DNA from 3 places in the Crystallibacter crystallopoietes genome. Region 1 is predicted to be linked to each of the others. Evidence: predicted binding sites of a transcription regulator. Region 1 holds the regulator's gene; each other region holds the start of a gene.
What was found. Region 1 encodes HrcA, which represses chaperone genes, less so after heat shock. Its sites were predicted from a motif close to TTNGCACTCGNNNNNNNCGAGTGCNAA; they were not measured.
Positions count from the first base shown of each region.

Region 2: a site for HrcA is predicted at 6,035-6,061, ahead of AC20117_RS13460 (Hsp20/alpha crystallin family protein). Genes of this name have one in related genera too.
Region 3: a site for HrcA is predicted at 4,806-4,832, ahead of groES (co-chaperone GroES). Genes of this name have one in related genera too.

Region 1 covers NZ_CP018863.1:4,105,674-4,115,407, forward strand. Annotated here, with positions in the region: gene AC20117_RS18900 (PhoH family protein) at 1-577, opposite strand, end outside; gene AC20117_RS18905 (Gmad2 immunoglobulin-like domain-containing protein) at 949-1,833, shown strand; gene AC20117_RS18910 (16S rRNA (uracil(1498)-N(3))-methyltransferase) at 1,849-2,619, opposite strand; gene dnaJ (molecular chaperone DnaJ) at 2,622-3,749, opposite strand; gene hrcA (heat-inducible transcriptional repressor HrcA) at 3,828-4,841, opposite strand; gene AC20117_RS18925 (DUF3097 domain-containing protein) at 5,023-5,865, shown strand; gene AC20117_RS18930 (DUF4870 domain-containing protein) at 6,003-6,425, shown strand; gene hemW (radical SAM family heme chaperone HemW) at 6,474-7,703, opposite strand; gene lepA (translation elongation factor 4) at 7,742-9,595, opposite strand.
Region 2 covers NZ_CP018863.1:2,860,092-2,870,870, reverse strand. Annotated here, with positions in the region: gene AC20117_RS23335 (hypothetical protein) at 1-22, shown strand, start outside; gene AC20117_RS13475 (Gfo/Idh/MocA family protein) at 131-1,222, shown strand; gene AC20117_RS13470 (bile acid:sodium symporter family protein) at 1,247-2,230, opposite strand; gene AC20117_RS13465 (LPXTG cell wall anchor domain-containing protein) at 2,377-4,680, opposite strand; gene AC20117_RS23330 (hypothetical protein) at 4,766-5,911, opposite strand; gene AC20117_RS13460 (Hsp20/alpha crystallin family protein) at 6,153-6,614, shown strand; gene AC20117_RS13455 (glutamate-cysteine ligase family protein) at 6,735-8,216, shown strand; gene AC20117_RS13450 (VOC family protein) at 8,296-8,712, shown strand; gene AC20117_RS13445 (AI-2E family transporter) at 8,723-9,976, opposite strand; gene AC20117_RS13440 (NADP-dependent isocitrate dehydrogenase) at 10,137-10,779, opposite strand, start outside.
Region 3 covers NZ_CP018863.1:212,667-223,445, reverse strand. Annotated here, with positions in the region: gene AC20117_RS01025 (Crp/Fnr family transcriptional regulator) at 1-126, opposite strand, end outside; gene AC20117_RS01020 (VOC family protein) at 322-699, shown strand; gene AC20117_RS01015 (iron ABC transporter ATP-binding protein) at 738-1,496, opposite strand; gene AC20117_RS01010 (iron chelate uptake ABC transporter family permease subunit) at 1,493-2,500, opposite strand; gene AC20117_RS01005 (ABC transporter permease) at 2,493-3,524, opposite strand; gene AC20117_RS01000 (siderophore ABC transporter substrate-binding protein) at 3,576-4,529, opposite strand; gene groES (co-chaperone GroES) at 4,972-5,268, shown strand; gene groL (chaperonin GroEL) at 5,331-6,941, shown strand; gene AC20117_RS00985 (PQQ-binding-like beta-propeller repeat protein) at 7,103-8,632, shown strand; gene guaB (IMP dehydrogenase) at 8,768-10,273, shown strand; gene AC20117_RS00975 (BtrH N-terminal domain-containing protein) at 10,626-10,779, shown strand, end outside.

The DNA.
Region 1 (9,734 bases):
CACTGAGCGTGCCGGGCAGGAAGCCAAGCCGCTCCCCTGCTTCAACGGCCGGACGCGTCAGGATGATCCTGTTGACTTCCTTGTGCTGCAGGGCCTGGACCGCTTTGGCCATGGCCAGATACGTCTTGCCCGTTCCGGCCGGGCCGATGCCGAAGACAACCGTGTTGTTGTCGATGGCGTCCACGTAGTTCTTCTGATTCAGCGTCTTCGGGCGGATGGTCCTTCCACGCGAGGAAAGAATGTTCAGCGTCAGCACTTCGGCGGGCCTGGCAACTGATTGCTCGCTGAGCATGCGCAGCAGCTGCGCGACGACCTCCGGCGAAACGCGCGTGTCATTCGCGGCCAGCGTGCGGATCTCCTCCAGCAGGCGTTCCGTACGGTCGACGGCGGCAGGCGGACCGGAGATGGAGAGTTCGTTGCCGCGTACATGCAGATTCACGTCGCTGAACTCGGATTCTATGAGCCGGAGCACCTCATCCTGGGCTCCGAGTGCCTTGACCATATGTTCCGACGATTCAAAGTGGATGGAACGGTTACTGGATCCGAGCGGATCCACATCCAGACGTGTTTCCGACATAAAGCGGCCGGCAGGCCTTCCATCTCCCCTTAGCTAGTAGGACTGTTGTGTGGGATTGCTGTACATCTCAATGCTACGGCAACGGCCGGATGTCGTTCCCGAAATCCATGCATGACCGGTAGATATCGATCCTGTCTCAATCGTGCATCAGTCCGGTTGAGAGACGGGCCAACCGCGCGTTTGGATGCGGTCAGTATGCCAAGCTGGTTTTTCAGGTACCGACAGGTGCGCCATCAGACTTCCAATCGCGTTCGGGACGCAGCCATGAGTTGAGGAGGAATCCGGTCATTTCCACAGAGCAGCACCACCGGCCGCACCACGCAGCCCCGCGCCGATTCCGCGCGTGGCTGGCAGTGTTGACCCTTGGCTCCATGGTCATGATTGGTTGTACGCCTTCCGGAAACGGACCCAACGGCCAGACTTCCATGCCGGCCGGCAGCGGCCAGCCGACTATCCAGAGCAGTCCCCTGGTGACCAGCGCCCCGGTTGAAACATTGCAAAGTACCGCTCTGTCCCCGGTCTACTGGCTGGGCACGAATGCCGACACCGTGTTCCTCTACCGCGAGTTCCGCGAAGCGGAGGACCTCGGTGATCCGATCACTAGTGCCGTCAGCGCGCTCACCAAGCTGCAGCCGCTGGACCCGGACTATTTCAATCCCTGGCAGCCAGCGTCCAAGGTCGGTGCCTCCATCACCAATGGATCCGTCATTACGCTGGACATCTCCTCCGACGCCTTTAAGTCCGATGTGGACGCTGGAATTGCGGAACGAGCTGTGCAGCAGTTGGTCTACACTGCCACCGCGGCAGCTGCTAATGCGGGTTTGAGTACGGCGGAAAACCCGCTCGACGTCGTCATCCTGGTTGACGGACACTCCGGCTACAAGGCATTCGGCCATGTGGAGCTCGGCGAGCCGATGTCCCGCGACGCTAAACTCAGTGCACCGATCTGGGTCATAGATCCGCAGCACGGGGCTGCCACTGAAGGACGGGTGGAAGTCTATGGGCGCGGTGTTGCCTTTGAGTCCCAGTTGTCCTGGCGCATTTCGCGGCTGGAGTCGGCGGAAGACACCGGTGAAGGAAACATCGTCGAAGAGGGTACGGTGCAGGTTGACTCAGCTGCGGGTGAAACCGGTGAGTTCCGGTTCAGCCAGGATCTGGATCCTGGAACATACCGGGTTACGGTCTTCCACCAGGACATGAGCGGCCGAACCGAAGAGCCTCAGAATGCGGACAGCAAGGTTTTCACGGTCAGGTAGGCGGGCGGACCACGTTCAGTTCCAGCGGCCCAGCCGCTCGCTGAGCAGCGCGACGGCGGCCGGCCCGGCAGTTGAGGATCTGAGCACATGCGGGGCCAGGATCACCGGCACCGCCCCCGCCTCACGCATCTGCTCAACCTCGCGGGGACTCATGCCGCCCTCGGGCCCAACGATCATGAGAATGCCCTGCTCCAGGTCTGCTTCCGATTCCAACCCACTTCTTTGAACCGCTTCAGCCAGCGACAGCCGGGCCTCCTCATGGAGGATCAGCGCCAACCGGCTCTCGCCGATACGCGCACAGAGCGATTTCAAGTCGACCAGCGGCGCCACGTCAGGAACGGTGGCGCGGCGCGCTTGCTTCGCGGCGGACCTGACCGTCGATTCCCACTTCGCCATCCCCTTGGCAGCCTTGGCGTCGCGCCAGCGGACAATGCTCCGTTCGGCCTGCCAGGGAACTACCTCGTCCACGCCCAATTCCGTGGCAGCTTCGATCGCAAGTTCGTCACGGTCGCCCTTGGCCAACGCCTGGACGAGCGTCAACCGGAAGGGTGCCGGCGGCTCCGGGGCAACGGTCTCGACGGAGACGGTGAGGCTCTCCGTCCCCGTCGAGACGACTGTTCCGGAAAGCCGCATGCCCCGCCCGTCCACGACGTCCACGCTCTCGCCGGGGCTCAGGCGTTTAACGGCCACAGCATGCCTGGCTTCGGCACCGGTCAGGACAAATTCCTCACCGGATGCCACTGCCGCCAGCGCTCCAGGTTCGGTGAAGAATACTGGATTAGTCACTATTAGAGATTGCCGAGCTTGTCCCGCAGGCGGGCAAACACGCCGCTGCCGCTGCCTGCAAGCTTGCCCTCGGTGAACTGCTCGTCGCGCGATGCTGCGAGCTGGCGCAGCAGTTCCTCCTGCTCGGAATCGAGTCTGGTTGGCGTTTCCACGTGCACATGGACCTTCAGATCGCCGCGGCCGTAGCCCCGCAGATGCGTCACGCCAAGCCCCTTGAGGGTGATGACCTCGCCGGCCTGGGTACCGGGCTTGATGTTCAGCGACTGCGTCCCGTCGAACGTGTCCATGTCCACATCGGTACCGAGGGCCGCAGCCGTCATGGGTACCGCCATCGTCACATGAAGGTCGTCGCCCTCGCGGATGAAGTTCTTGTCCGGGGCAACACGAATCTCAACGTAGAGGTCGCCCTGGGGGCCGCCTGCCGTCCCTGATTCGCCCTGCCCGGCCAGCTGGATCCGGGTGCCTGTTCCGACACCCGCGGGAATTTTGATGGTCAGCGAACGGCGGCTGCGGATGCGGCCCTCGCCATTACATTCGTTGCACGGGTCGGGAATGACCGTGCCGAAGCCCTGGCAGCTTCCGCAGGGAGCGGCGGTCATAACCTGCCCCAGAATGGAGCGCACGGCACGCTGTACCTGGCCCGAACCGCCGCAGATGTCGCAGGTCCTCGGACTGGTGCCGGGACGGCAGCAGCTGCCGTCGCAGGTGGGGCAAACGACGGCGGTGTCCACTTCGATCTTCTTGTTGACGCCGAACACGGCATCCTTGAGATCGATGCGGACATTGATCAATGCGTCCTGGCCGCGGCGCGTGCGCGAAGGCGGTCCAGCCGTGCCCTGCCCACCGAAGAAGGTTTCGAAAATGTCCTGGAAGGCGAACCCAGCACCCGAATAGCCGCCGCCGAAGCCGCTGTCCGTGCCGTTCTCATTGCCTGTGGTGTCATATACCCGCCGCTTCTGCGGATCCGACAGCACCTCGTAGGCATGGCTGACCTGCTTGAACTGTTCCGCAGCCTCCGGCCCGGTGTTCACATCAGGATGGAGCTTGCGGGCCAGTTTCCGATAGGCCTTCTTGATTTCCTCAGCAGTGGCATCGCGGCTGACACCGAGTACGTCGTAGTGGTTGCTCACCTTGTATTACTTCTCTTCCTGGGAATCGGTTGCGGACAGCGGCTCCCGCTGCCCATGTGCTGCTGGTTGGCCGGCTGCCTATCCGGCAAGAATGCGTGACAAATAGCGGGCTACGGCCCGCACGGCGGCCATAGTCGTCGGATAATCCATCCGGGTTGGACCGAGGATGCCCAGCTTGGCGGAGGAACCCGGACCATAGCCGGTTGCGACCACGGATGTTTCCGCCAGCGAGCCGTACGGGTTCTCATGCCCAATGCGTACGGAAATTCCGCGGGCGTCCTGCTGCATCTCCGACAGCAGGCGAAGCAGGACCACCTGTTCCTCGAGTGCTTCGAGAATGGGGCCGATACTCAATGGGAAATCCATCGTGGAACGGGCCAGGTTTGCTGTACCCGCCATGAGGATACGCTCTTCCTGTGTGGCTGCAGCAAGACTTTCCAAGGCCGCTGAAAGCGGTGGCACAATAGCCTCCGTGCCCGGCCTGGCATCTTTCAGACCATTCCGGAGCAGCCCGCCCACCGAGTCCAGGGGGTGCCCGGCCAATTCGGAGAGATAGGCCGACCGGAGATCGGATAACTCTTCATCCGTTACGGGATCCGGCAGGGAAATGACACGCTGCTCAACTTTCCCGTTATCAGCAATCAGGACGACGAGGACCTGTTGCGGTGCGAGCAGGACAAACTCAATGTGCCTGGTGCAGGCCCGTCCCAACCGCGGATACTGGATCACTGCTACCTGATTGGTCAGCTGCGATAACAACCTCACGGTGCGGTCCATGACATCGTCCAGGTCGCCCGCGCTTTCGAGCAGCGCTTGAATGGCACGGCGCTCAGCGGACGAGAGCGGCTTCACATCCGAAATCCGGTCCACGAAGAGCCGATAGCCCTTGTCCGTGGGAATACGGCCGGCGCTAGTGTGCGGAGCGACGATCAGGCCTTCTTCTTCCAGAGCAGCCATATCGTTGCGGATAGTGGCCGAGGAAACGCCTAAATGGTGGCGATCAACGAGTGCTTTGGACCCCACCGGTTCACGTGAATGCACGTAATCTTCCACGATAGCGCGCAGCACCTCAAGCCGACGGCCTTCGCTCACTGGGCACCTCCTGATTTCGTACGGCTGCAGTAGACATGCCGGTTAGCACTCAACACGTCCAAGTGCTAAGTCTAATACCTTTGGCACGTTGTTAGCATTGTCAGGTTGCCATGCACCTATCGGCGGCTCCGCTGATCGACTGCAGCTACCCGAAAGCTGCATGACCGAAGGACTACAACCAATGAGCAGCTACGGCTGGGGACCACAGGATCTATCCGCTCCGAAGCCGCGTCAGCTTCGCAAAGTCGGGGCCGACCCGGGACTGGTACTGGAGGATGTCGAAAGCGGCTGGGTAGGCGCGGTAGTGCGCGTGGAGAAGTCCGGCGGAGTCCATCTCGTGTCGCTGGAGGACAGGCGGGGCAAGAAACGTTCCTTTCCCTTGGGCTTCGGCTTTCTGCTGGAGGGTGAACCCGTGGAGGTTGTTCCTGCCATGGCTGCGGCCGCCGTCGTACGTCCGCAGCGGACGGCGTCGGGGTCCGTCCGGGTAGAAGGACTTCGCGCGCAGGTTGCCAAGGCCAGCCGGATCTGGGTCGAAGGCAAGCACGATGCGGAGCTCGTCGAGAAGGTGTGGGGCCACGATCTTCGGGTCGAAGGGATAGTCGTCGAGCCGCTCCACGGTGTCGATGACCTAGCTTCGGCGGTAACCGCGTTCAATCCGGGGCCGCAGCGAAAGCTGGGCATTCTGGTAGACCATCTGCTGCCCGACACCAAGGAGTGGCGTATTGCCCAGGCCGCCATGGCAGTTCCGTCTGCGCGCAACAACGTGCTGATTGTCGGCCACCCGTACGTGGACGTGTGGCAGGCCATTAAGCCGGCCGTCATCGGACTGGAAAAATGGCCGGTGGTTCCGCGCGGAACCGATTGGAAAACCGGAATCCTCGACGGCCTTGGGTGGCCCAACAAAACCCAGATCGACATCGCGGACGGGTGGAAGCGCCTGCTTGGCAGCGTTAACACCTACGCGGACTTGGAACCGTCCCTGCTGGGACGCGTTGAAGAAGTCATCGATTTCCTCACGGCCTGAGGAATGCGCATGGCGGCAACCCCATTCTGCGCCGGAAGATTGACCCCAGTCCGCTGTTTACCGATCATTGCGGCTAATCTTAGTTTCGTAGGTAAATAGCCATTAGAACGACAACGAATTCTCCTGAGGTAGGTCCTGTGTCAGACAACCCCGCGCGCAAGAAGCAACCGGATCGTCAACCGGCTCCGCGGACGCAGTATGAAAGCGCCTCTTCCTCAGCCCTGCCGCTGACACCGTCCGAAGACCGTCAGTGGGCCACTCTGGCTCATTTCGGCGGCATCCTGGGCTGCTTCCCTTCGCTGGTCATCTACCTGATCTTCAAGGACCGCGGGCCCTTCACCGCCCAGGAGTCGAAGGAAGCGCTGAACTTCACGCTTCCGCCAACCATCGTCGCTGTTATTGCCAACATCCTGATTCTGGTGCCTGTGATCAGCGGCTTCTTTGCCGTCATTGCAGCGGCAATCTGGGTCTTCCTCACGGTGTTCTCCGTGATGGCGGGTATCGCAGTCAACCGCGGCCGTCCCTACCGCTACTCGTTGAATCTGCGCCTGCTCCACTAGGCCGGCAGGCGGAGGCGCACCGGATGGGGCTAATCCAACCTGGGTCTGTCAGTCTTCCAGCAGGCGGCGGACCACGGCGTCGGCCAGCAGCCTGCCCTGCAGGGTCAGCCGAACGGTGCCGGCGAAAGCTGCGGGTCCGTCCACCAGCCCGTCTGCGATTAGACCGGCTACCGCTTTCCGTCCATTTGGACCCAGTTCCTGTGTCCGCAGACCGTCGATGATGCGGGTCTGGAGCATCACATGTTCCAGTTGGCGGGTGGCTGCGTCAAGGGTTTCCCGTCCCGCCGCTGGCGAGACTCCCGTTGACAGACGTTGGCCGTAGGCAGCCGGATGCTTCACGTTCCACCAGCGGACCCCGCCCATGTGGGAGTGGGCCCCGGGGCCGGCACCCCACCAGTCGTCGCCACGCCAGTAAGAGAGATTGTGCCGGCATCGGTCGGCTTCGGTGCGGGCCCAGTTGCTGACCTCGTACCAACCGTAGCCTGCAGCCGCCAACCGCCCCTCGGCGAGTTCATATTTGGTGGCGTGATCGTCGTCGTCAATTCCGGGTACTTCGCCGCGGCGGATCTGGGCGGCAAGCTTGGTGCCCTCCTCCACAATCAGGGCATAGGCCGAAATATGATCCGGTCCGCAGGCGATGGCAGCGTCCAGGCTGGCTTCCCAGTCGGCAACCGACTCCCCCGGGGTGCCATAGATCAGGTCCAGGCTGACGTGCAGCCCGGCTTCGCGCGCCCAGCGGACCGCCTGCGGAACGCGTTCCGGATTGTGGGTACGGTCAAGCACCTTGAGTACGTGGGGCACTGCGGACTGCATCCCGAACGAAACCCGGGTGAATCCCGCCGCAGCAAGGATCTGCAGCGACTCCGGCGTGACGGAGTCCGGATTGGCCTCCGTGGTGACTTCGGCCTCCGGTGCCAGGCCCCACAATTCAGTCGCCCGGCCCAGAATGGCCGCCAAGTCCGACGCCGGCAGCAAAGTAGGAGTACCACCGCCGAAAAAGACCGTCGACAGCGGGCGCCGGGGCAGCCCGGATGCGGGCAGCACCTTGGCCGCCAGCTCGAGTTCGGCGTTGAGGGTACCGGCGTATTCATCCTGCGACGCACCTGAGCCGAGCTCCTTGGCAGTGTACGTATTGAAGTCGCAGTACCCGCAACGCACCGAGCAGAATGGAATGTGGACGTAGAGACAGAAGTCCCTGTCCTGTGCGCCGGCAGCGGCCTGTGGCGGCAGCAAGCCATCGGCCGGTGCCGGGTCTCCCAGCGGCAGGACGCTAGGCACAGGTGACCGCCGTCGTCGTTGTCTTGATCACTTCGGTTTTACTTCTTGCTCTTGTCTTTCGATTCGTCCGAAGACAGCGCTGCGATGAAGGCCTCCTGGGGAACTTCCACCCGGCCGACCATCTTCATGCGCTTCTTGCCTTCCTTCTGCTTCTCCAGCAGCTTGCGCTTACGGCTGATGTCGCCGCCGTAACACTTGGCCAGCACGTCCTTGCGGATGGCACGGATATTCTCTCGGGCGATGATGCGCGAGCCGATGGCTGCCTGGATGGGCACCTCGAACTGCTGGCGAGGGATGAGCTCGCGCAGCTTGCCCGTCATCATGACGCCGTAGCTGTAGGCCTTGTCCTTGTGCGTGATGGCGCTGAACGCGTCCACCTGTTCGCCCTGCAGCAGGATGTCCACCTTGACCAGATCCGCGACTTGTTCGCCGTCGGCCTTCCAATCGAGGGAGGCATAGCCGCGGGTCTTGGACTTGAGCAGGTCGAAGAAGTCGAAGACGATTTCGGCCAACGGCAGCCGGTAGCGAAGCTCCACCCGGTCTTCCGAGAGGTAATCCATGCCCTTCATATCGCCGCGTCGGCCCTGGCAAAGCTCCATGATGGCGCCAACAAACTCGTTGGGAGCCAAAATGGTGGCCGAAACCATCGGCTCCCGGACCTCGGAGACTTTACCGTCCGGATATTCGCTCGGGTTGGTGACCGTAATGACCTTCTTGTCTTCGAGGGTCACCTCATAAACCACGTTGGGCGCGGTGGAGATCAGGTCCAGATTGAAGTCGCGCTCCAGGCGCTCACGCGTGATTTCCAGGTGGAGCAGGCCGAGGAAGCCCACGCGGAAGCCGAAGCCGAGAGCGGCCGAGGTTTCCGGTTCGTAAATCAGCGCCGCATCGTTGAGCTTGAGCTTGTCCAGTGCGTCGCGGAGCACAGGATAATCTGCTCCGTCGATCGGGTAGAGTCCGGAGAAGACCATAGGTTTCGGATCCGCATAGCCGCCGAGGGATTCCGGGGCCGGGTTGTTCAGGGTGGTGACCGTGTCGCCGACCTTGGACTGGCGCACGTCCTTCACGCCGGTGATCAGGTAGCCGACTTCGCCAACGCCAAGACCCTTGGACGGTACCGGTTCCGGAGAGCTGACACCGATTTCCAGCAGTTCGTGGCTGGCTCTGGTGGACATCATCTGGATGCGTTCGCGGGGCTTGAGTTCCCCGTCGACCACGCGGACGTAGGTCACCACGCCGCGGTAGGTGTCATAGACCGAGTCGAAAATCATGGCACGGGCGGGGGCATCGGGATTGCCGACAGGTGCGGGGAGGTCGCGGACAATTTTGTCCAGCAGGGCCTCAACGCCCATACCGGTCTTACCGGAGACCTTCAGCACATCCTCGGGATCGCCGCCGATCAGGTTGGCCAGCTCCAGGGCATACTTCTCAGGCTGTGCCGCGGGCAGGTCGATTTTGTTCAGCACCGGGATGATGGTCAGATCGTTCTCCATCGCCAGATACAGGTTCGCCAGCGTCTGGGCTTCAATGCCCTGCGCCGCGTCGACGAGCAGAACAGCGCCCTCGCAGGCAGCCAGGGACCGAGACACCTCATAGGTGAAGTCCACGTGCCCCGGTGTGTCGATCATGTTCAGCGCGTAGGTCTTGCCGTCGACTTCCCATGGCAGACGGACGGCCTGGGACTTGATGGTGATGCCGCGTTCGCGCTCGATGTCCATCCGGTCCAGGTACTGGGCCTTCATGTCCCGCTGCTCAACTACGCCGGTTAACTGCAGCATCCGGTCCGCCAGGGTGGACTTCCCGTGGTCGATGTGGGCGATGATGCAGAAGTTCCTGATGATCGCCGGATCTGTGGCGGCAGGCACCGGTGCGGTGCGGGCCATGGGTGACACAGCGGTTTCCTAACTCTCTAACGGGGCTTCGATGATGGCTCTTCGATAGATACCAAGTTAACAGTCTCCCATGAGATAGGCCCTGTTTCTTCCCGGCAGGTACGGATTCGCCCGGTAGTTTTGGTGCATGGCTTTCAAC
Region 2 (10,779 bases), 1.2 Mb from region 1:
TGCCTATCCCCCATTTCGATGAAGGTGCCACTCGCGGGGCACCCGAACAGCGCGGCACCACCCTGAGGTGAAACGTTGAGACTTGCGCCGCTTGATGGACGTTATCATTCGTAGCGGTAATGATGGATTCATGACAACGCCCCCGCGAATCATCACGCCGCCCTGCGCCGCCCCCGGGGCACCCAGCCCGCTGACCGCGACCGGCCGGCCGTTGCGCTGGGGCGTGGTCTCGACGGGCAAGGTCGCGGCCAAAGTCAGCGGTGACATCGCCCTGCTCGAGGACTCCGTGCTGCAGGCGGTGAGCTCGCGGGTGGCGGAAAACGCGCTGGCCTTCCGGGACCAGTTCGGCTTTGCCACCGCCTATTTTGATAACGACGGCGGCAAAGGCTACGAACAGCTCTTCGCGGACCCCGACGTCGATATTGTCTACGTGGCCACCCCGCACGGCCAGCATTACGAAATTGCCCGGAGCGCACTGGAAGCCGGCAAGAACGTGCTGTGCGAAAAGTCCCTGACCATCAATGCGCGCGAGGCCCTGGAGCTGGCCGAACTGGCCCGGAGCAACTCGCTGTTCCTGATGGAGGCGGTGTGGACGCGGTTCCTGCCGATCGTCCACCGCGCGTGGGAGATCCTCCACTCCGGCGAGCTCGGCGTCATCCAGTGGCTGCAGGCGGACATAGGCTTTCCCGCCCTCTATGACCCGGCCGCCCGGCTGTGGAATCCGACTGCCGGCGGAGGGGCCCTACTGGATCTGACCGTCTACCCGCTCACGTGGGCCCTCGGCACGCTGGGATTCCCGCAGACCATCACCGCCGTCGGCCATGTTAACGACGACGGCGTGGACGCCCAGAACGCGCTGACCCTCACCTATAGCTCGGGTGCCCAGGCGCAGCTGACTTCCTCGCTCCTGGCGTCCTCGCCCCGGACCGCCACCGTCTGCGGCAGCAACGGCTGGCTGCGCACCAACAGTCCGCTGCACAACCCAACGGAACTGATCATCCGGGAGCACAACTCAACGCCGCGAATCGAGACCTTCGAGCCCGTGGGCCAGAACTATGTGTATGAACTGCGCGATGTCACCCGCTGCATCCAGCAGGGCCTGTTGGAAAGTCCAACCATGCCGCTGGACGACACGCTGAACACCATGCGCCTGTTCGACGGCGTGCGCGCCCAGCTCGGCGTCAGCTATGTGAACGATCGGGCCGTGCCGGTAGCGGACTGACCCGCAGCCCGACTACGTTCTTGGTCAGGACTTGGCGGCATCCCGGCGGCGCCAGAACGCGGCAAGCAGCGCACCGGAGACGTTGTGCCACACGGAGAAGATGGCGGCAGGCAGCGCGGATTCGGGCGTGAGGTGCTGGGCGGCGAGGCCGGCAGCAAGGCCCGAGTTCTGCATGCCCACCTCGATGGCCGTGGTGCGGCGCGAGGAAACCGGCAGCTTGAACAGGCGTGCGGCCCCGTAACCGAGCGCGTAGCCGAGGCCGTTGTGCAGCACCACCGCAATGAGCACCAGCAGACCTGCGGCAGCGATGGCCGCCGCGCTGCCGGAGACGACGGCGATCACCACGTAGGTAATGGCCAGGACCGAGACCCAGGGCAGCAGCGGCAGCGCCTTGGCCACGAGCCCTGGCAGGAAGAAGCGTGCCACCAGGCCCAGCACCACGGGGATCAGCACAATCTGCACGATCGACCCGGCCATGGAGGCGGCATCGACCGGCATGTACTGGTTGGCCAGCCATAAGGTCAGCACCGGTGTCAGCAGCGGAGCCAGCAACGTCGATACAGAGGTCATGGCCACTGACAGGGCGACATCGCCCTTGGCCAGGTAAGACACCACGTTGGAGGCAGTCCCACCGGGGCAGCAGCCCACCAGGATCACGCCGGCCGCCAGCGCCGGCGGCAGTCCCAGCGCCATGCTGATCAGCAGGCCCAGCAGCGGCATGATGACGAACTGCGCAATAACCCCGAGCACCACAGGAATCGGCCGCTTGGCGATCAGCGCGAAGTCCGGCGGCGTGAGGGTGAGCCCCATGCCGAACATGATGATACCCAGCGCCGGTGTCACCAGCGTTCCCCAGCCGGTGAAGGCCGAGGGGAACAGGAAAGCTACGACACCGCCGGCCAGAATCAGGATCGGGAACAGTGTGACCGCTATTGTCGCGGCCCGGTCTTCCCTGGTGGTATCGATGCTGGCGGTTGCTGTCCGCGGTGGTTCAACTGGCGAAGTCATTGCGCAAGCTTATAAATGCTCCGCCTTGAGCGTCCACTATGTGGAGAGTTATATCAATATTCGGACAAGGGTGGATGCGGCCTCTTCCGGCGTTTGGCTCTCGCCAAGTTCCCAATGAAGAGGCCGCACCACTGCCTGCCGTTCCGTTAGCTCCGCATCGGAGCAACTTCCTTCCGCCTGATGGCCAGCAGGCCGCCGAGCAGAATCATCGCCATCCCGCCGAACAGCAGGTGCGTCGTGCTGGCTCCTGTCTCGGCGAGGGTTTCTGTGCCGTCGGCACCTGGCGTGCCGGCAGCCGAACTACCAACAACGACGCCGGCCGCCAGCGTTCCGCTGTTGGTTCCGGTCGCGTCGCTGCCTGCGATGCGGTTAGCGGCTGCCGATACTTCAACGCCGCTTGCCACTGGCTCACCCTGCGTCCCCAGGATTGCCGCACTGCCATCAGCAGCAGCAACGAAGGCAGAATCAAGGGTTCCTTCCATTCCGAGAGTTCCTTCACCACCAGCGAGGACCCCTCGGTCTCCGGCGATTCCTGCAGGCGAATCCGTGTTCGACTCGGTTGCATCGGTTCCAGCATCCGTCCCGGTGGCGGTGTCGCCTCCAGTAGGAATGCCGGCATTACCGGAACCCTGCGTTCCAGCTACGCTGTCGCCGTCGTTGCTCTCTCCTCCGGTTGCATCGCCGCCGGTCGCATCGCCGGTTGTATTGTCGCCTGTGCCGTCCGATCCTTCGGTACCGTCACTGCCCGACTCCGGATCTGTTGCCCCCTCATCAGCCGGATCCGGTCCCGCTGCTCCATCGGTATCCACAGCACCGCCGGTCCCATTGCCTGCTGTTCCCGCCAGGCAGTCATTGTCACCTGTCGCATGGCCTCCAAGGACCAGCGCGGTATCCAGACACATGTCGGCAATTACGCCAACTCCGTCGCCGTAGCCAGCGCTGACAACGGTCTCCATCTCGGCAACAAGGGCTCCGGCAACATCAGTGTCGACGTTATTGAAGTCATCGGTACCGATCACTTCGCCAATCACCACCGTTGCATCCGCAAGTACGTCCGCATCGGCGGCAAGCAGACCGTCATCGCTACCCGTATTGCTCTCCACGGTGCTGCACGGCAAGCCGTCCGCCGAGGGCCCGTCACCCAACAGAGCAACATCAGCATCAAGGCAAATGCCAGCGGCCACATCGGTCAGGTTGTCTTCGTCCAGCGCCACGATTACATCTGCAGCAGCGTCAACGTCAGCAGCAGCAACATCCTCGACCACCACATCAGCTTCCGCATCCTCCTCGGCACTCACGCCGCCTTCGGCACCGGCATCACCCTCTGTCGTGCGGCACGGCAACCCGCCCGCCGACAGACCGTCACCCAACAGAGCAACATCAGCATCAAGGCAAACATCCGCGGCAAGGTCACCAAAACCGTCCTCATTCAACGCCACATTTACATCCGCAGCAGCGTCAACATCGGCAGCAGCAACATCCTCGACCACCACATCAGCTTCCGCATCCTCCTCGGCACTCACGCCGCCTTCGGCACCGGCATCACCCTCTGTCGTGCGGCACGGCAACCCGCCCGCCGACAGACCGTCACCCAACAGAGCAACATCAGCATCAAGGCAAATGCCAGCGGCCACATCGGCCAGGTTCTCTTCGTCCTGCGCCACATTTACATCCGCAGCAGCGTCAACATCGGCAGCAGCAACATCTTCGACCACCACATCCGCAGCGGCGTCCGCGTCGGTCTGTGCTGCTGGGGCTTCGGCCTCGTCGGTTGCTTCGGCCGGTGCGCCTTCCTCGGTACCCACCGTGGCTTCTGCCATCACGTCCGCGTCAGCCTCGACAGTGCTGGTATCTACCACTCCATCAGAGTCGGAGAGTACGACATCGGCTTCGGCTTCTACATCCGCAACCGCTGCCACCTCTGCTTCCGTCGCCTGAGGTTCTTCGGCAATCGCGTAGTCCTGTTCTGCTGCCCCGACGGCAACATCAGCATCTGCAACTACGGCTGCTTCAGTTTCGACGGCCTCAGGTTCAGCTGCATCGGTGTAGTCCAACGCTGCCTCATTGACCTGGACATCCGCGTTCACTACTGCAGCGGCCGGCTCGGTCTGATTGACGGGCTCCGCCTCGACGGGAGTGGCATACTCAGCTGCATCGCCGCCGAGTTCTACGTCGGCAACAACATCAGCCACCGACTCGGCTGCGAGCAGTTCGGAGTCGAGATCCGCGCCTGCCTGGAGACCGAGGACCTGGGCGTCATCCGCTACGGCATCGAGTGCCACGTCGTCCGTGACTACATCCACGTCCGCATCAACTGCCACTGTGCTGTCCGGAGCAACCGCAGGCTCCGGTGGTTCATATTCCGCGGCTGAAGCAGCCGCGGAACCGAGGACGAGAAGTCCTCCGCTAAAGACGACGCTGCACAGCGCCGTCTGCATTGTTCTCCGCATGGTTGTTCTCCTGATTGAATCTATTGCCGCCCTGTTGCGGGTGGCAGTGGTCCCTGTGCCGCCGGAAAGGGCAGCGCGAACCAGATCAATCAGGAGAGGAACCGGGATCCGACGAACGTGAAGCGGGCAGACTCCAAGCCGAGCCATCGGTAGTACCCGAGTTGGCGAACGGCGGGAGCAGATTAGAGAAAGGTACGTCAGCGGCGCTCTGGCCGGCGGAGGCATTTCCGCCAGCGGCAGTAGAACCGCTTCCGCCAACACCTGCTGGGACGGCCGCCGGGATAGCCGCGACTGGTTGGCCAGGATACGACTCTCCGGCCGCACGATGGGCATCCTGCTCCATCACCGCCGAAGGTGTGTAGGCCATTTGGGCCAAGAACTGCGCCGGAGTTGGTTGAAGCTTCGCCGGAGCGGGTGCTGTTTCGCGTCCTTCTTCCTGGCGGTTGTCCGATGCCCCAGCGGCGGTAGCGGCTTCTGTAGGGTCCTTCTCGAGTTGGCTGGCGGAAACCTCAGCTGCCGCGACGGGAACCGATGATGATGTTTCCGCGGTGGGGCCGTCTTCGACCGCCGTAATTGTTCCGTTCGAATCAGCGGTATCGCTGGCCAGCCCACCTGCTTCTACTGCGTCAACGATAGGTTCAGCTGCCTCTTCGACCGGATCGACGACGGGCGCAGCAGCTTCAATCACCGGATCGGCAACAGGGGCTGCGGCTTCGACAACCGGAGTCACTACCGGTTGCACGGCGGAAGTGCCCGACTCAACGACGGGCTCCACGACGTCTGCTGCGGTTTCGAGCACCGGTTCGGTCAATGGCGCGGCCGATTCAAGGACAGGATCCGACACGGCGGCAACAGCGCCAGCCACCTCGTGCGCTGCCCCTGTAACCGGCTGTGTGGTCTGCCCGACTGACTCCGAAGCAGCGCCGGCAGGAGCGGCGGCCTTTTCGACAACCGGGGCGACCTTTTCCGTCACGGCCGCAAGTTGGCCGGTAACAGGCGCCAGCTTCCCTGTCGCTGCCCCGACGTTGTCGGTAACGGGTTTGAGCTCCTCGGTGAGCGTCGCCGTCGTTGTTTGGGTTTCTGAACTGAGTACTTCGGTCAGAAGGCCGCCGTCAGCATCCGCGGCACTCGCGCCGGCGATCCCGAAAAGGGCGAATCCGGCGGTGGCTGCAGCTGTGAGCACGACCTTGCGCAACAAGACGGGCACACGGGACAGCAGCTCAACGCGCACTGTGACCACCCCCGTGACGACCAGTTTTGCTTCCGAATTTCAGGCTACGTCCGTTGGCAGCGCCCGTCCAGAGGATTGGGTGAATCGGTTAGTCATTTGTTCGCTGACAGCTATCAAGAAGAGTTAGCACTCCTTGCACCTGAGTGCTAATCTGTAAACGTAGTTGAGCGAAGGGGGCTCAACTATGAAGAGCTAAGACAACCGCTCCGAACGGGGCGTTGATGCGAAGGAGTTGATGACTATGGCCATGAAGTTTGACCCATTCCGTGAACTGGACCGCGTCGCCGGAGCCCTGCTGGAAAACCGCCCGGGCCTGCGGCTCATGCCGATGGACCTGTATCGCGACGGCGACCACTACATTCTGAACGCAGATCTGCCTGGGATTGATCCGGGATCCGTTGACATCGACGTCGACGGGCAGCTGCTGACCATCCGGGCCGAGCGGACGGTGCGGGGCGCGGAAGGCGTAAAGTGGCTCAACCGCGAGCGTGAAGGCGGCTCGTTCCTGCGCCAGCTCAATCTGGGCCAGGGCATCGATATCGATGCCATCTCAGCCCGGTACGAGAACGGCGTCCTCTCTGTGACCATCCCGGTCAGTGAGAAGGCCAAGCCGCGCAAGATCGAGGTTGTCACCGGAGCGGCTGAAACGGTGGCTGTCGATAGCGCCGAAGCTACCGACGACCAGAAGTCAGTCGAGGCGTAACCCCGACTGGCGTGGTGCGGCCCCTTGCCCTTCGGGTGAGGGGCCGTCTCTTGTCCGGCGGCCTTCGGCCCATGGCCCGCCACTCTATACAAGGTGGCCCCGTGATGGTTACCTTCAAGAATGGGCTCAGAAGTCAAAACCAAGACGTTCAGCCGTGAGCAGCGCACCCGTTACCGTGAACGCCTGCTGGAAAACCTGGAAAGCTTCGGGCATTACCTCGCCACGGCCGAGTTCGCCGGAACCGGTTCCATTGGTATGGAGATGGAGCTGAACCTGACCAATGCGGACTGCTCCCCCGCGCTGCGCAACTCCGCGGTGCTCGAAGCCATCGCCGATCCGGCTTTTCAAACCGAGATCGGCGCCTTCAACATTGAGCTCAACCACCCGGCCCTCGCCGTCGCCGGCCGCGGGCTTGAGGAGCTCGAGAACAGCCTGCGCGACCAGTTGAACCATGCGGACGAACGCGCAGCATCGGCGAAGGCCCGCATCCTCATGATCGGCATCCTGCCGACGCTCAAACACGCTCTGGTGGAAGACATGTCCTGGCTCAGCGCCGGCAAGCGTTATGCCGCCCTTAACACCTCGGTGCTGCAGGCCCGCGGCGAAGACGTGCTTATGGACCTGCGCGGAATCGAGGCGCTGTCCTTCTATGCCAAGAACATTGCGCCGGAAGCCGCCTGCACCAGCGTGCAGTTGCACTTGCAGGTCCAGCCGGCCGAATTCGCACCGGTCTGGAACGCGGCCCAGATCGTTGCCGGCCCGCAGGTGGCGCTGGCGGCGAATTCGCCGGTATTCATGGAGAAGCTGCTCTGGCACGAGACACGGATCGAAGTGTTCAAGCAGTCCATCGACACCAGGCCGCCGGAAATGCGCAATCAGGGCGTCCGGCCCCGCGTTTGGTTCGGCGAACGGTGGATCACCTCGATCTTCGACCTGTTTGAAGAGAACGTGCGCTACTTCCCCGCCCTGCTGCCGGAGCTCTCGCGGACCACCGGCAAGCAGACCAAGGCCGGCGCGCCGCTGCTTCCGGAGCTCCGCCTGCACAACGGCACCGTCTACCGCTGGAACCGTCCCATTTACGACCCCGGCGACACCATGCCCAACCTGCGGCTCGAAAACCGGCTGCTGCCTGCCGGACCTACGGTGGTGGATACCGTGGCCAATGCTGCCTTCTTCTTCGGGTTGGTCCGCATGATCAGGACGGCGGACAGGCCGCTGTGGTCCCGGCTCGCGTTCAAGAGTGCGGCCGATAACTTCATCAACTGCGCCAAGCAAGGGCTGGAAGCCATGGTCTATTGGCCGGGCATCGGAGACATCCCGGTGGTGGAGCTGATTGTCCGCCACCTGCTGCCGCTGGCCGCTGACGGACTGGCCGACCTCCGCGTGGCCCCGGACCTGATCGACCGGTACATGGAAATCCTGCGCGCCCGCGCCCAGACGGAACAGAACGGCGCCAACTGGCAGATCAAGACCCTCCGGCGGCTTGAAGCAGACGGACTGGACCGTCCGGCAGCGCTGGCCGAGATGACGCGGCAGTATTCGCACAACATGCATACCAACGAGCCCGTCCACACGTGGCCGGTTCTCGACGCGACCCACTAAATACCGTCGGTTGGGACCGCCCGGATACTAGCTTCGTGAAAACCAATAACGACGGCGTGCCGTCACCTAGGGAGATTTTATGTTGCGAGGACTTACCACGGTCAGCTTCTATGCGGACGATGTTGTCGCTGCCAAGGACTGGTACTCACAGCTATTGGGCCTGGAGCCCTATTTTGTGCGACCGGAACAAGGCCCGCCCGCCTACGTAGAATTCCGCATCGGCGATTACCAGCACGAGCTGGGCATTATTGATAGCCGTTACGCGCCCCATGGTGCCGCTGCATCACCAGCCGGTGCCGTCATCTTCTGGCACGTCGACGATGTTGAATCGGCTGTCGAGAAGCTCTTTGCCATGGGGGCGAAAGAGCACGAGCCGATCACGCCGCGGGAAGCCGGATTCATCACGGCCTCGGTGGTCGATCCGTTCGGCAACATTCTCGGCGTCATGTACAACCCGCATTACCTGGACGTTTTGGGCCAGCGGGGACCAGCCTGACCTTGGCCCGTCAGTCGTGCTCGGCCTGTGCGCCGGCCACAGCAGCCTCGGATTCCGGCCGGCCGCCGTCGGAACTGCCCGCATCCGCGTCGTCGCCCTCCGGCTGGGCTGGAAAGACCACGTCGCGCAAATAACGCAGCACCACAATTCCCACCGCTGTTGTTGGTACCGACAGGAACGCTCCGACAATGCCGAACAAGGTGCCGCCGACCGTTACCGAGGCCAGCACCACCGCCGGGTGGATCTTCAACTTGGTACCCACCAGGAACGGCTGCAGCAGGTTGCTCTCCAGTTGCTGAACCACAATCACCACACCGAGCACAATCAGAGCCGTGACCCAGCCGTGGGAGATCAGGGCGATCAATGCGGCCAGCAAACCCGTTGCCACCGCGCCGACCACCGGGATGAAGGCCGCAATAAAGATCAGGACAGTCAAGGGCAAGGCCAGCGGAATGCCCAGGATGAACAGGGCGGCGCCGATGAAGACCGCGTCGACCAGGGCAACCGCGGCCTGCGCCGCGATGTAGCCGGACAGGGTCTGCCAGGCCCGGGAGGTCACCGCGGCGGCGTGGACGTAGACTTTGGCGTCCGTCCACCGGCTGGTCCAGGCGAGGAAACGGTCGCCGTCTTTGAGGCAGAAGAAGGTAAAGACCAGGACCAGTACAAAGATAACGGTGCCCGCAGTGATGGCGCCCAGTCCGGTAGTGATCCCCGAAGCGATGTCGCCGGCATGCTCGCGGATCTGGGATACCGCGCTGTCCACCAGCGAATTCAGGTCCGCGTTTTCAAGATTGAACGGTGGCCCGGCCAGGAACTGGGTGATCTGCCCGAGGTTCTCTCGTGCCTTTCCGGCCAGCCCCGCCGTTCCCGAGGCCAGCGACGGAATCACCAGCATCAGCACGCCGACAACGGCCGCCAGCGCGGCAAGCACCGTGACAAAGGCCGCCAGAGCCTTGGGCATGATGCGGCGGGCCAGTCGGTTCACCGGCCACAGGATGCTGGCCAGCAGCAGGGCCAGAATCGTCGGGAAAACCACCGACCACAGTGAACGGACCAGCCACCAGGCCAGCACCAGGCCGATGGCGATGACAACGGCCCGGCCGGTCCACAGAGCGGTGCGGTCAACGCCGGCGGCGAAAATCCCCCGCGGTTCCTGCGGCTTCACTCCGGGTCCGGTGGCAGACTCCACCGCGTCCGGATCGGCTTTGAGGGTGCTGGACACCGACCGGGCGGTCGAGGCCTGGCGCTTCGGAATAAATCGCATGCTTCCTATCCTGCCGCACTTGGCCACTGGAGCCGGCACTCGACGCCTGCCTGCCGCCACGCCGTTGTAAGCAAAGTACGACGACGGCCCGCACCTTTTTGTGCAAAAGGTGCGGGCCGGCGTCGTACGCTTCAGGCTTTTGGCTGTACCTGCTCAGTGCTTAGCTCAGCGTGGCCAGAACCTCGTTGAACTTGGCCGAGGGTCGCATGACCTGGGCGGCCTTGGCGTCGTCCGGCTCGTAGTAGCCGCCGACGTCAACGGGGGAACCCTGCACGGCGAGCAGCTCGCCGACGATGGCATCCTCGTTGGAGGTCAGGGCCTCGGCAACGGCAGCGAAGGACTTCGCCAGCTCCGCATCCTCGGTCTGCTTGGCCAGTTCCTCGGCCCAGTAGCGGGCGAGGTAGTAGTGGCTGCCGCGGTTGTCGAGCTCGCCGACCTTGCGCTTGGGCGACTTGTCCTCCAGCAGGAAGGTTCCGGTGGCGCGGTCCAGCGTGTCGGCCAGGATCTGCGCACGCTTGTTGCCGGTGGAGTTGGCCAGGTGCTCGAAGCTCACGGCCAGGGCCAGGAACTCGCCGAGGCTGTCCCAGCGCAGGTGGTTTTCCTTCAGCAACTGCTGCACGTGCTTCGGAGCCGAGCCGCCGGCGCCGGTTTCGAACAGGCCGCCCCCGTTGATCAGTGGAACGATGGAGAGCATCTTCGCGCTGGTGCCGAGCTCGAGGATCGGGAACAGGTCCGTCAGGTAGTCGCGCAGCACGTTGCCGGAGACGGAGATGGTGTCCTCGCCCTTGCGGATGCGCTCCAGG
Region 3 (10,779 bases), 870 kb from region 1:
CACCGTTGCCAGCGAGCTGCCGGTCAGCAGTTCTTCGAGCAGTTGGGGCGGGAGCGGGCGCAGACGGGAATCAGCTATGGCCCTGGCCATGGCGGCATCCGCAGTGGCCGATTCCAACCTGACCATGCTGGCCTCCGTGTCAAGGGGAGACAACCCGCGGCGTCTCCTCGTTCCATGGTAGGAGCCTTCAGGGCGAAGATCGAGGGGCACCATGTGGCCGGACGGCGCCGGGCCGAATAGCGCCGCCGGTGGTATGGCAAACGCGACGCCACGGTGCCAAGCTGGGTACTGTCCAGCTATCCGTCCTCAAGGGAGAACACCGTGTTCACTGCCAAGCAAGCGGTCAGCAGTTTCAGCGTTAATGACACAGCCGCAGCGAAAGACTTTTATGGCCAGACCCTCGGCCTTTCCGTCCAGGACGGGGACATGGGCACGCTCGACTTGACCATTCCCGGCGGGGCCACCGTCATGATTTACCCCAAAGAGAATCATGAGCCTGCTTCGTTTACCGTCCTGAACTTCGTCGTGGACGATGTGGAAGCCGCCGTGGACGAACTCAACCAGGCCGGGGTAAAGACCGACATCTATGACAGTCCGGATCTTCCCACGGATGCCAAGGGGATCATGCGCGGCAACGGTCCGGACATCGCCTGGTTCAAAGACCCGGCAGGAAACGTCTTGTCAGTGCTCAAAGCCTGAAATAACGACGGCGGACGGCTGTCCTTAGCCGACAGCCCTTAAGAGAAGTAGACGCCGATCCGGTTACCCTCGATCTCCTCGATGCGGATGTCGATCTCGTAGACATCGCGCAGCACCTCCGGCTGCATAATCTGCGCGGGCGCGCCCTGATGCACTAGGCGGCCATCACGCATGGCCACAATGTTGTCCGAGTAGCAGGAGGCGAAGTTGATGTCGTGGATAACCAGAACTACCGTCTTGCCCAGCTCGTCCGTCAACCGCCGCAGCAGGCGCATCATCTCCACCGCGTGCTTCATATCCAGGTTGTTCAGCGGTTCGTCGAGCAGCAGGTAGTCCGTGTCCTGCGCTAGCACCATGGCAATGAACGCGCGCTGGCGCTGGCCGCCGGAGAGTTCGTCCACGAACTTGTCCGCCAGGGCGGCCAGATCCAGGTATTCCAGCGCCTGGTCAATGTAGGCCTTGTCCTCGATGCGGGGCCGCCCGCCATGGTGCGGGAAGCGCCCGAAACCCACCAAATCGCGCACCGTCAGCCGCACCGTCAGCTGGTTGTCCTGGCGCAGAATGGCCATTTTCCGCGCGAGTTCCCGGCCGGGAGTGTCGCTGACATCGAGCCCGTCGATGGTGACGGAGCCTGCGTCCATGTCCAGCAGCCGGCTCATCATGGACAGCAGCGTGGATTTGCCGGCGCCGTTAGGGCCGATGATCGAGGTGATGCCGCCGTCCTTGATATAGCAGCTGACGTCGTCGACGACGGTCTGGGCGCCGTACCGCTTGGAGACGCCGGAGACGTGGATCATTTGACTTTGCCTTTCAGCAGCAGGGCGATAAAGACGATTCCGCCCACAAACTCAATAACGATGCTCAGCGCTGTGTCGAAGGCGAAGACCTGCTCCAGCACCAGCTGGCCGCCCACCAGCGCGATGATGCCAAGCAGGACGGCGATGGCCAGCACCGAGGTGTGCCGGAAGTGCGAGCACAGCTGGTAGGCCAGGCTGGCCACCAGCAGGCCGAAGAACGTGATCGGGCCGACCAATGCCGTGGACACGGCCACCAGCACCGAGCAGATGATCAAAACGGAGATCACCGCACGTTTGTGGTCCACGCCCAGGTTGATCGCGGTTTCGCGGCCCAGCGAGAGCACGTCCAGCTGGTGGCGCATGCGCCAGGCCAGCGTGCTGACGGCGGCGACGGCCAGCGCCGAAACCGCCAGCAGCAGCCCGTCCACATTGTTGAAGCTGGCGAAGAAGAGGTCCTGCAGGATGATGAACTCGCTCGGATCGATCAGCCGCTGCAGCAGGGAGGAGATGCCGCGGAACATCGTGCCGAAGACGATGCCCACCAGCAGCATCAGGTGCAGGCTCTTGCCCCCGCCGGTGAACAGCCAGCGGTAGAGCAGGAAGGAGAAAGCCACCATGAGGGCCACTTCGATGACAAAGCGGACCGGGGCGCCCATGGTCAGCAGCGCCTGGCCGCCGATGGCGAAGGTCAGCCCGGTCTGGATCAGCATGTAGAGGGCGTCAAAACCCATGATCGACGGCGTCAGGATCCGGTTGGACGTGACGGTCTGGAACAGCACGGTGGAGACCCCGACGGCGTAGGCCACCAGGATCATCGAACCCACTTTGATGGCGCGGCGGGGAAGGATGTAGCCGATGTTGCCGCGCAGGTCGATCAGCATGAAGGCCGCCACCAGGGCCACGGCCAGCACCGCCAGGGCAATGATCCAGGTCTTCGGGGAGATGCCCTTGATGGGCCGGCGCTGATGCTGGGTCAGTGCCGTGGGGAGGCCGGTGCTAACCACGGCGTTCACGCTTTCGAAGGAGCAGGTACAGGAACATGGCGCTGCCGATGGCCGAGACAATGACGCCGACGGGAATTTCGTACGGGAAGCGGATGGTCCGCCCGATGATGTCGCAGATCAGGACAAAGCCCGCGCCGAACACGGCAACCCACGGCACGGCCCGGCGGACATTGTCGCCAAAAATAATGGACACCAGGTTCGGCACGATCAGGCCGAGGAACGGAATCGATCCGATATTGACGACGACGACGGCGCTGATCAGCGAGACAATGATCAGGCCCAGGGTCATCACCCGCTTGTAGTTCAGCCCGAGGTTGGTGGAGAACTCCTGGCCCATGCCGGCCATGGTGAAGCGGTCGGCGCAGAGGTAGCCGACCAACGTCAGCACGGCGACGATCCAGAGCAGTTCGTAGCGGCCGCGCAGCACCCCGGAGAAGTCTCCGATCATCCAGCTGTTGAGCGTCTGCAGCAGGTCATAGCGGTAGGCAAAAAAGGTGGTGACGGCGGCAATCACTCCGCCCAGCATGATGCCCACCAAGGGCACCAGCAGCGTGTTGCGCAGCGGTATCCGGCGCAGTACCAGCAGGAAGAGCGCGGTGCCGGCGGCCGCGAAAACGGTGGCGGTGGACATCTTTGCCAGCAGGGAGGCGCCGGGGACGGCCACGGTGACCACGAGGATGCCCAGCGACGCGGATTCGACCGTGCCCACGGTGGAGGGTTCCACGAACTTGTTGCGCGCCATGAGCTGCATGATCAGGCCTGCAACGCTCATGGCCATACCGGCCAGGACGACGGAGATGGTCCGCGGCATCCGGCTGATCCAGAAAATATCCCACGCCGTCTGGTCGCCCGCGAGCAGCGCGGGCAGTGAAACGTCGCTGACCCCCACAAACATGCTGGCAATCGCGAGGGCGATCACGGCGGCACCGGCCACCGCCAACTGGCCGCCGGAACCGCGCGGGCGTGCCGGAGCTACCCGGCCGGAGACTGCCGGGGTGGAGAGGGTCATCGTCGAGGAAGCCATGGTAGTTGTCTTCCGCTGCGGGCCGGATGCGCCGGCCCGCAGCGGCATTGACTACTTGACCAGTGCTGCCTGTACGGCGCCGACCATGGAGTCGACGTTGTTCAGGCCGTAGCCCACCAGGTACCAGGAAGCGGAATCCAGGTAGGTGATGTTGTCGTTCTTGGCGGCGTCGGTGCCGGCGACCAGTTCGTTGTCCAGGACCGCGGCGGCGGCCTTGCCTGCCGCCTCGCCGATGGCCGCATCGCGGTCGATCACGAAGAGATGGGCCGGGTTCTTCTCGGCGATGTACTCGAAGGAGATGGCCTCGCCGTGCGAGCCCTCCGACTTGACGTCGGCCGCGGTCTGCACGCCCAGGACGTCGTGGACGATGCCGAAGCGCGAACCGGCGCCATAGGCGGTGAGCTCACCGCCGCTGGTCATCACTACGAGACCGGTGCCGGCGTCGGCAGCGGCGGCCTTGGTCTCCTCGATCTTGGTATCCATCGCGGCCAGCTGCTCCTCGACCTCGGCTTCCTTGCCGAAGATCTCGCCGAGCGTGGTGGAAACTTCCTTAAAGCTCTCCACCGGTGCGGCGGCATCAACACTGAGGTCGATGGTCGGTGCGATCTTGCTCAGTTCCTCGTAGGCACCGGCAGTGCGGCCCGAAATGATGATCAGATCCGGAGCGCCTTCGCTGATCGCTTCGAAGTCCGGTTCCTTCATGGAGCCGATCTTGGTGACGGCATCCTCGCCGTACTTGGCCAGCGACTCCGGGTACTGCGCGGTCGGAGCACCGTCAGCCTCTACGCCGAGGGAATCCAGGCTATCCAGCGCGCCAAGGTCAAAGCTGTAGACGGTTTCCGGGTTGGCTGGCACCTCGGTGGAACCCTGCGCATGCTCAACCGTGATGGTCTCCGCGTTGGCATCGGCGTCGGCTGCCCCTGCGTCCTGGCCGCAGGCGCTCAGCGCCAGCAGCGAGGCAACGGCCGAGACTGCCAGGAGGCGGGACTTTACGGACTTATTCATAAATGGCTCCAGGAAAATCGGTGGTCGGGCACCTCCCGGTACCCGCCGCAATAGATCACAAAATCATTGGCTAATTCTTGCGCGCCTTCGAACCGTATCGGGTTAGGTTAGCCTTAGGCAACTTTCCTGCAGAAAAATGTCCTTAAGCAACAACAGCGCCAAACAACGACGGCGGACGGTGCCATCCGGGTGCGTTCTGGCTGGCGTTGGAACCGGCGGCGGGACCGGTGATTCCAGCTGACATTGGGGCTCGTGCAGTGGGACATTGCGACGCTTTTGGCACTCACCTTGACCGAGTGCTAATCCGGCACATAGAGTCTTATTAGCACTCTCCCCGTGCGGGTGCTAATTACTCAAGGAACCTCCTGCCGGCACCGCGACGACGGCAGAAAAGTCCTTGGCCAAAGAACCTATTCGTAGCTCATGCAAAGGAGAGAGCCGAGTGTCGGTCTCTATTAAGCCTCTTGAGGATCGTATTGTTGTCCGCCCGCTCGAAGCAGAGCAGACCACGGCTTCAGGCCTGGTCATCCCGGACACCGCCAAGGAAAAGCCGCAGGAAGGTGAAGTTGTCGCAGTGGGCCCCGGCCGCGTTGATGACAACGGAAACCGCGTCCCGGTTGATGTAGCCGAGGGCGACGTCGTTATCTACTCCAAGTACGGCGGAACCGAAGTCAAGCACAGCGGCCAGGAGTACCTCGTACTCTCCGCCCGCGACGTGCTGGCGATCGTCGTCAAGTAGTTTCCGATGACCCCGGCCAGGCAACTGGCCGGGGTTTTTGGTTCAATAAGGAGAATTAATAAATGGCAAAGCAGTTGAAGTTTGACGATGCCGCCCGCAAAGCTCTGGAAGCCGGCGTCGACAAGCTGGCCAACACCGTCAAGGTGACCCTGGGTCCGCGCGGACGCAACGTTGTGCTGGACAAGAAGTGGGGCGCACCCACTATCACCAACGACGGTGTGACCATCGCCCGCGAGGTCGAACTCGAGGACGCCTACGAGAACCTTGGCGCACAGCTGGCAAAGGAAGTTGCCACCAAGACCAACGACGTAGCCGGTGACGGAACCACCACGGCTACCGTCCTGGCCCAGGCCCTGGTCAAGGAGGGCCTGCGCAACGTAGCCGCGGGTGCAGCTCCCGGCGCCCTCAAGCGGGGCATCGAGGTGGCTGTCGAGGCAGTCTCCGCACGCCTGCTGGAGAACGCCCGCGAGGTTGAGGGCAAGGTTGCCGAAGTGGCGACCATTTCGGCCCAGAGCCCTGAGGTCGGCGAGCTGCTGGCCAAGGCTTTCGAGCAGGTTGGCAAGGACGGTGTCATCACCATCGAGGAGGCCTCCGGTCTGCAGACCGAGCTGGTCCTCACCGAAGGCATGCAGTTCGACAAGGGCTACCTGTCGCCGTACTTCGTCACCGATGCTGAACGCCAGGAAGCTGTCCTGGAAGACGCCCTGATCCTGATCAACCAGGGGAAGATCTCCACGGTTCAGGAATTCCTGCCGCTGCTGGAGAAGGCGCTGCAGGCCGGCAAGCCGCTGTTCATCATCGCCGAAGACATCGACGGTGAAGCGCTGTCCACTCTCGTGGTTAACAAGATCCGCGGCACCCTGAACGTGGTTGCCGTCAAGGCTCCCGGCTTCGGCGACCGCCGCAAGGCCATGCTGCAGGACATCGCCACCCTGACCGGCGCCCAGGTCGTTTCCCCGGACCTCGGTCTGAAGCTGGACCAGGTCGGCCTGGAAGTTCTGGGTTCGGCACGCCGCATCACCGTGACCAAGGACGCCACCACCATCGTTGACGGTGCTGGCTCCGAGTCCGATGTTGCAGACCGCGTCGCGCAGATCCGCGCCGAGGTCGAGCGCACCGATTCCGATTGGGACCGCGAGAAGCTGCAGGAACGCCTGGCCAAGCTGGCCGGCGGCATCGGCGTTATCAAGGTCGGCGCAGCCACCGAAGTTGAGATGAAGGAAAAGAAGCACCGTATCGAGGACGCAGTGTCCTCCACGCGTGCTGCCCTGGAAGAGGGCATCGTGGCCGGCGGCGGTTCCGCACTGGTCCATGCTGCCCAGGCCCTGGACACCGATCCGAACGTTCTGGCACTCGAAGGCGACGCCGCCACCGCCGTCGGACTTGTCCGCCGCGCGCTGGTCCAGCCGCTGCGCTGGATCGCCGAGAACGCCGGCCACGAAGGCTTCGTCGTCGTGTCCAAGGTGGGCGAGCTTGAGGTCAACAACGGCTTCAACGCCGCCACCGGGAAGTACGAGGACCTGGTTGCCGCCGGCGTCATCGACCCGGTCAAGGTCACCCGCTCGGCACTGCTCAACGCCGCATCCATCGCCGCGCTGGTCCTGACCACCGAAACTCTGGTCGTCGACAAGCCGGCCGAGGACGAGGACGCGCACGCAGGGCACAGCCACTAAGACCGCAGCGCCCGCGCTTCGGTTCCAGTAGCAGCAGAAAGGGATCCGCCCAGTTCACACTGGCCGGATCCCTTTCGCGTTTAATCCGTGGGAGTCTAAGTTATCCACAGGCTGACGCGCCGTGATGGCGGAGTCCGCGTCCCGTTCTGTTGACTGTGCCCATGGGAAGAACCAGATACAGTCTCAAAACCACGCTGACAGCACTGATGGCACCGACATTGGCAGGAGCGCTCCTCGCGGGCTGCAGCGCCGATGCGGACGCTTCCTCAGCAGCAGGCAGCGCCGCCGCTCAGGCCGACCAAAACAGCAGGCCGGCCGAGGAGCTGTGGAGCACCAAACTCAATGTTGTTGGCCAGCCACAGGTCAAGGACGGCACGGCCTTCGTTTATGTGAGCGAGGGCAGGAAGCTGGAGCTGGCCGCAGTTGATGTGGCGACCGGCAAGGTCCGGTGGAAGCATGCGGCAAGCCCCGGAAACGATTACGTGGGCAATCCGCCGTACGTCGCGTTCCTGGAACAGGTTGACGGTAAGAACCTGGTGGCGTTCATTGCGCCGGGCGACTTCAGGTATCGCACTATCAACGAAGCGTGGTGGCCGTGGCTGGACCGTGTCCAGCTCCGGAACATCGACACCGGCGACATCGTCCGCGACACCGGAGGAATGGTGGTGGACCGGGCCCCGGAAGTGTGCCGGGACGATCCCGCCGCCCTGTGCCTCAGCTCAACGAGCGAGCGGGCCGGGCCGGGAATGCGCCTCGAAGCCGGAGCCGCGGGCCTTGTGCCGGACCCGTTGTGGGCCGGCTTGCCTGCGGGCGCGCAGCCGATGCCCGGCGGACGCCTGTACTTCTACGGCGAGGACGCGGGGGATTTCGGGATCGGTGAAGTCCGGGACGGAGAATCAGTATGGCAGCTCGAGGCAGCCGCTGCCTTCGGACCCGGCATTACCATTGGCTCTGCGGTCTACAGCCGCTATCTGGAAGACGAAGAGTCCTACTTGCTGCATTCGGACCTTAAGCCGGACGGTGAGTCGGGATCGCTCGATCTGGCGACAAACCGCATAACGGCCTTGGAAGGTGGAACCGGGACCCGGCTGTGGTCGGCGCCGGGCACGGATTGCAACGACCAGTTCGACACGGGCCCGCACAAACTAGAGGACGGCGCCTTGTTGGGAATCCGTTGCCTGACCCGAGGTAAAGCGATCTTTGACGATGGCGAGATTGCTTCTTTCGAGGGTCTGGATGTCGTTATTGAGGGCTACGGCCTGTTGACTGGCAAGTCGAAATGGCAACTGGACGCGGGTGCGGATGAGGATCTGGTCACCGGCCCGGCTGCGGCAAATTCGGGAGAAGACCTGTCGCAGCGCATTGAGCTGAACGGCAAGCCGGTGCTCCTCGACGTGGCATCGGGCAAAACCTCACCGGCGCCTGACGCAGCGGATGAAGAGGCAGTGCAACACGTCTGTTTTAGCGAGGGCACCTACGAATTCTGGCGGGCGGCCCATCCTGGGGGCGAGGCCCCTACCGAACGAAGCGGCGGTTACCTGGCAACCTCCTGCGCCGGCGGAGAAGGCTTGCGGCCTTCCCAGGCCGCTGTCCGGGATGCAGGAGTGGGCGCCGACGGAGCCTTCCTGATCGCATATGAGGGGAGGCTTACGGCGTATAAGGGCACCGGAAGAAGACGCGGCTTGAGTTAGTTCCACCACATGGGTGCGGGAACGAAATAGAGCCGGGTGGCAAATGGTTTTAGGATGTAACTATCCACCTCTGTACCGGTAACCCCCGCGACATTGGCCGCTTCCCATTCCGGTGTATCTCCGAAAGGCCGCACAGTGACTCAAGAATTTAACCCGTTCGCCTTCGAGGGCTTGACCTACGACGACGTGCTGCTGCTGCCCGGCCCAACAGATGTCATCCCCTCCGAGGCCGACACCAGCTCCCGGTTGTCCAAGCGCATCACGGTCCAGACCCCGCTGCTCTCGGCGGCCATGGACACTGTGACCGAGTCCCGGATGGCCATCGCGATGGCACGCCAGGGCGGTCTCGGGGTAATCCACCGCAACCTCTCCATCCAGGACCAGGCCGAGCACGTGGACCGGGTCAAGCGGAGCGAATCGGGCATGATCACGAACCCGGTGACCATCTCCCCGGACGCGACACTGGCCGAACTGGACGAGCTCTGCTTCAACTACCGGGTGTCGGGACTGCCCGTGGTGGACACGGACGGGAAGCTGCTGGGCATCTGCACCAACCGCGATACCCGCTTTGTGCCCCGCGCCGACTACCCGACCACCAAGGTGCACGAGGTGATGACCGCAATGCCGCTGATCACCGGCAAGGTCGGCATCAGCCGGCCCGAGGTGATCGAACTGCTGGGCAAGAACCGGATCGAGAAGCTGCCGCTGGTCGACGACGCCGGAATGCTGCAGGGCCTGATTACGGTCAAGGACTTCGATAAGGCCGAGCAGTACCCGCTGGCCACCAAGGACGATGAGGGCCGACTGCGTGTCGGCGCCGCTATCGGCTTCTTCGGTGACGGTTACGAACGCGGCATGGCCATGATCGACGCCGGCGCCGACCTCCTCGTCGTCGATACGGCCAACGGCCACAGCAGTGGCGTGCTGGACATGATCGCCCGGCTGAAGAAGGATCCGGCCGCGGCCCATGTGGACATTATCGGCGGACAGGCCGCCACCCGCGAGGGTGCCCAGGCCCTGATCGACGCTGGCGCCGATGCCATCAAGGTAGGGGTGGGCCCCGGCTCCATCTGCACCACGCGTGTGGTGGCTGGCGTCGGTGTGCCGCAGGTGACCGCGATCTACGAGTCCGCCAAGGCAGCTATTCCGGCCGGCGTGCCGCTGATCGCCGACGGTGGCCTGCAGTACTCGGGCGACATCGGCAAGGCCCTGGTGGCCGGTGCCGATACCGTGATGTTGGGGTCGCTGCTCGCCGGAGCTGCCGAAAGCCCGGGCGACCTGGTGTTCGTCAACGGCAAGCAGTTCAAGGCCTACCGCGGCATGGGTTCGCTGGGTGCCATGCAGACCCGCGGCAAGAACACGTCCTACTCGAAGGACCGCTACTTCCAGGCCGATGTACCGGACGACGAGAAGCTCATCCCTGAAGGCATTGAAGGCCAGGTGCCGTACCGCGGCCCGCTCTCCGCCGTCGCGCACCAGCTGGTCGGCGGTCTGCGCCAGACGATGTTCTACACCGGCGCCCGCACCATCGCCGAGCTCAAGGAAAAGGGCAAGTTCGTCCGAATCACCGGAGCCGGACTCAAGGAGTCCCACCCGCACGACATCATGATTACGGCCGAGGCTCCGAACTACAAGCGGTAGCCAATAGCAGTACAAGCGGTAGTCAGACGAAGGCCCGGGCACCCAAGTCCGGGCCTTCGCCGTCGTTAGGCATATCCGGCTACTGCATGTGTTCCGCGCTCCTTCCGCGCCGTATTGTGCCGCCGGTTGTGTCGTCAGCACTGTGTCTGTTGTGTGTCTGCAGAGGCCCTACTAGGCTGGGATCGGCGACGCCTAGCGCCTAACTCCCTTCACCGGCACCCACGCGGCCGGGAACCGCGGGAGCAAAGGAGGTCAAGCCTTCGGGTGAGCGATCAGGTGGACACTCCTTTTGTGACGTGTTGACGTCAGCGGTGCGTGGGGCCGGACGTCGGCGCGTGCAGAAAGAGACTTAATGGTCCAGCAAAAGCACTTCAAGTCCCGGGTCCGCGAACGCATGCAGAAGACGGGCGAGAGTTACACGTCAGCCCGCCTGCAGCTGCTCAAGGCGCTGCCGGCGGAGCCGTCCGTGCCGGGCCTGCTGCCCGGTTACCCGCTCGCCAGCCCGC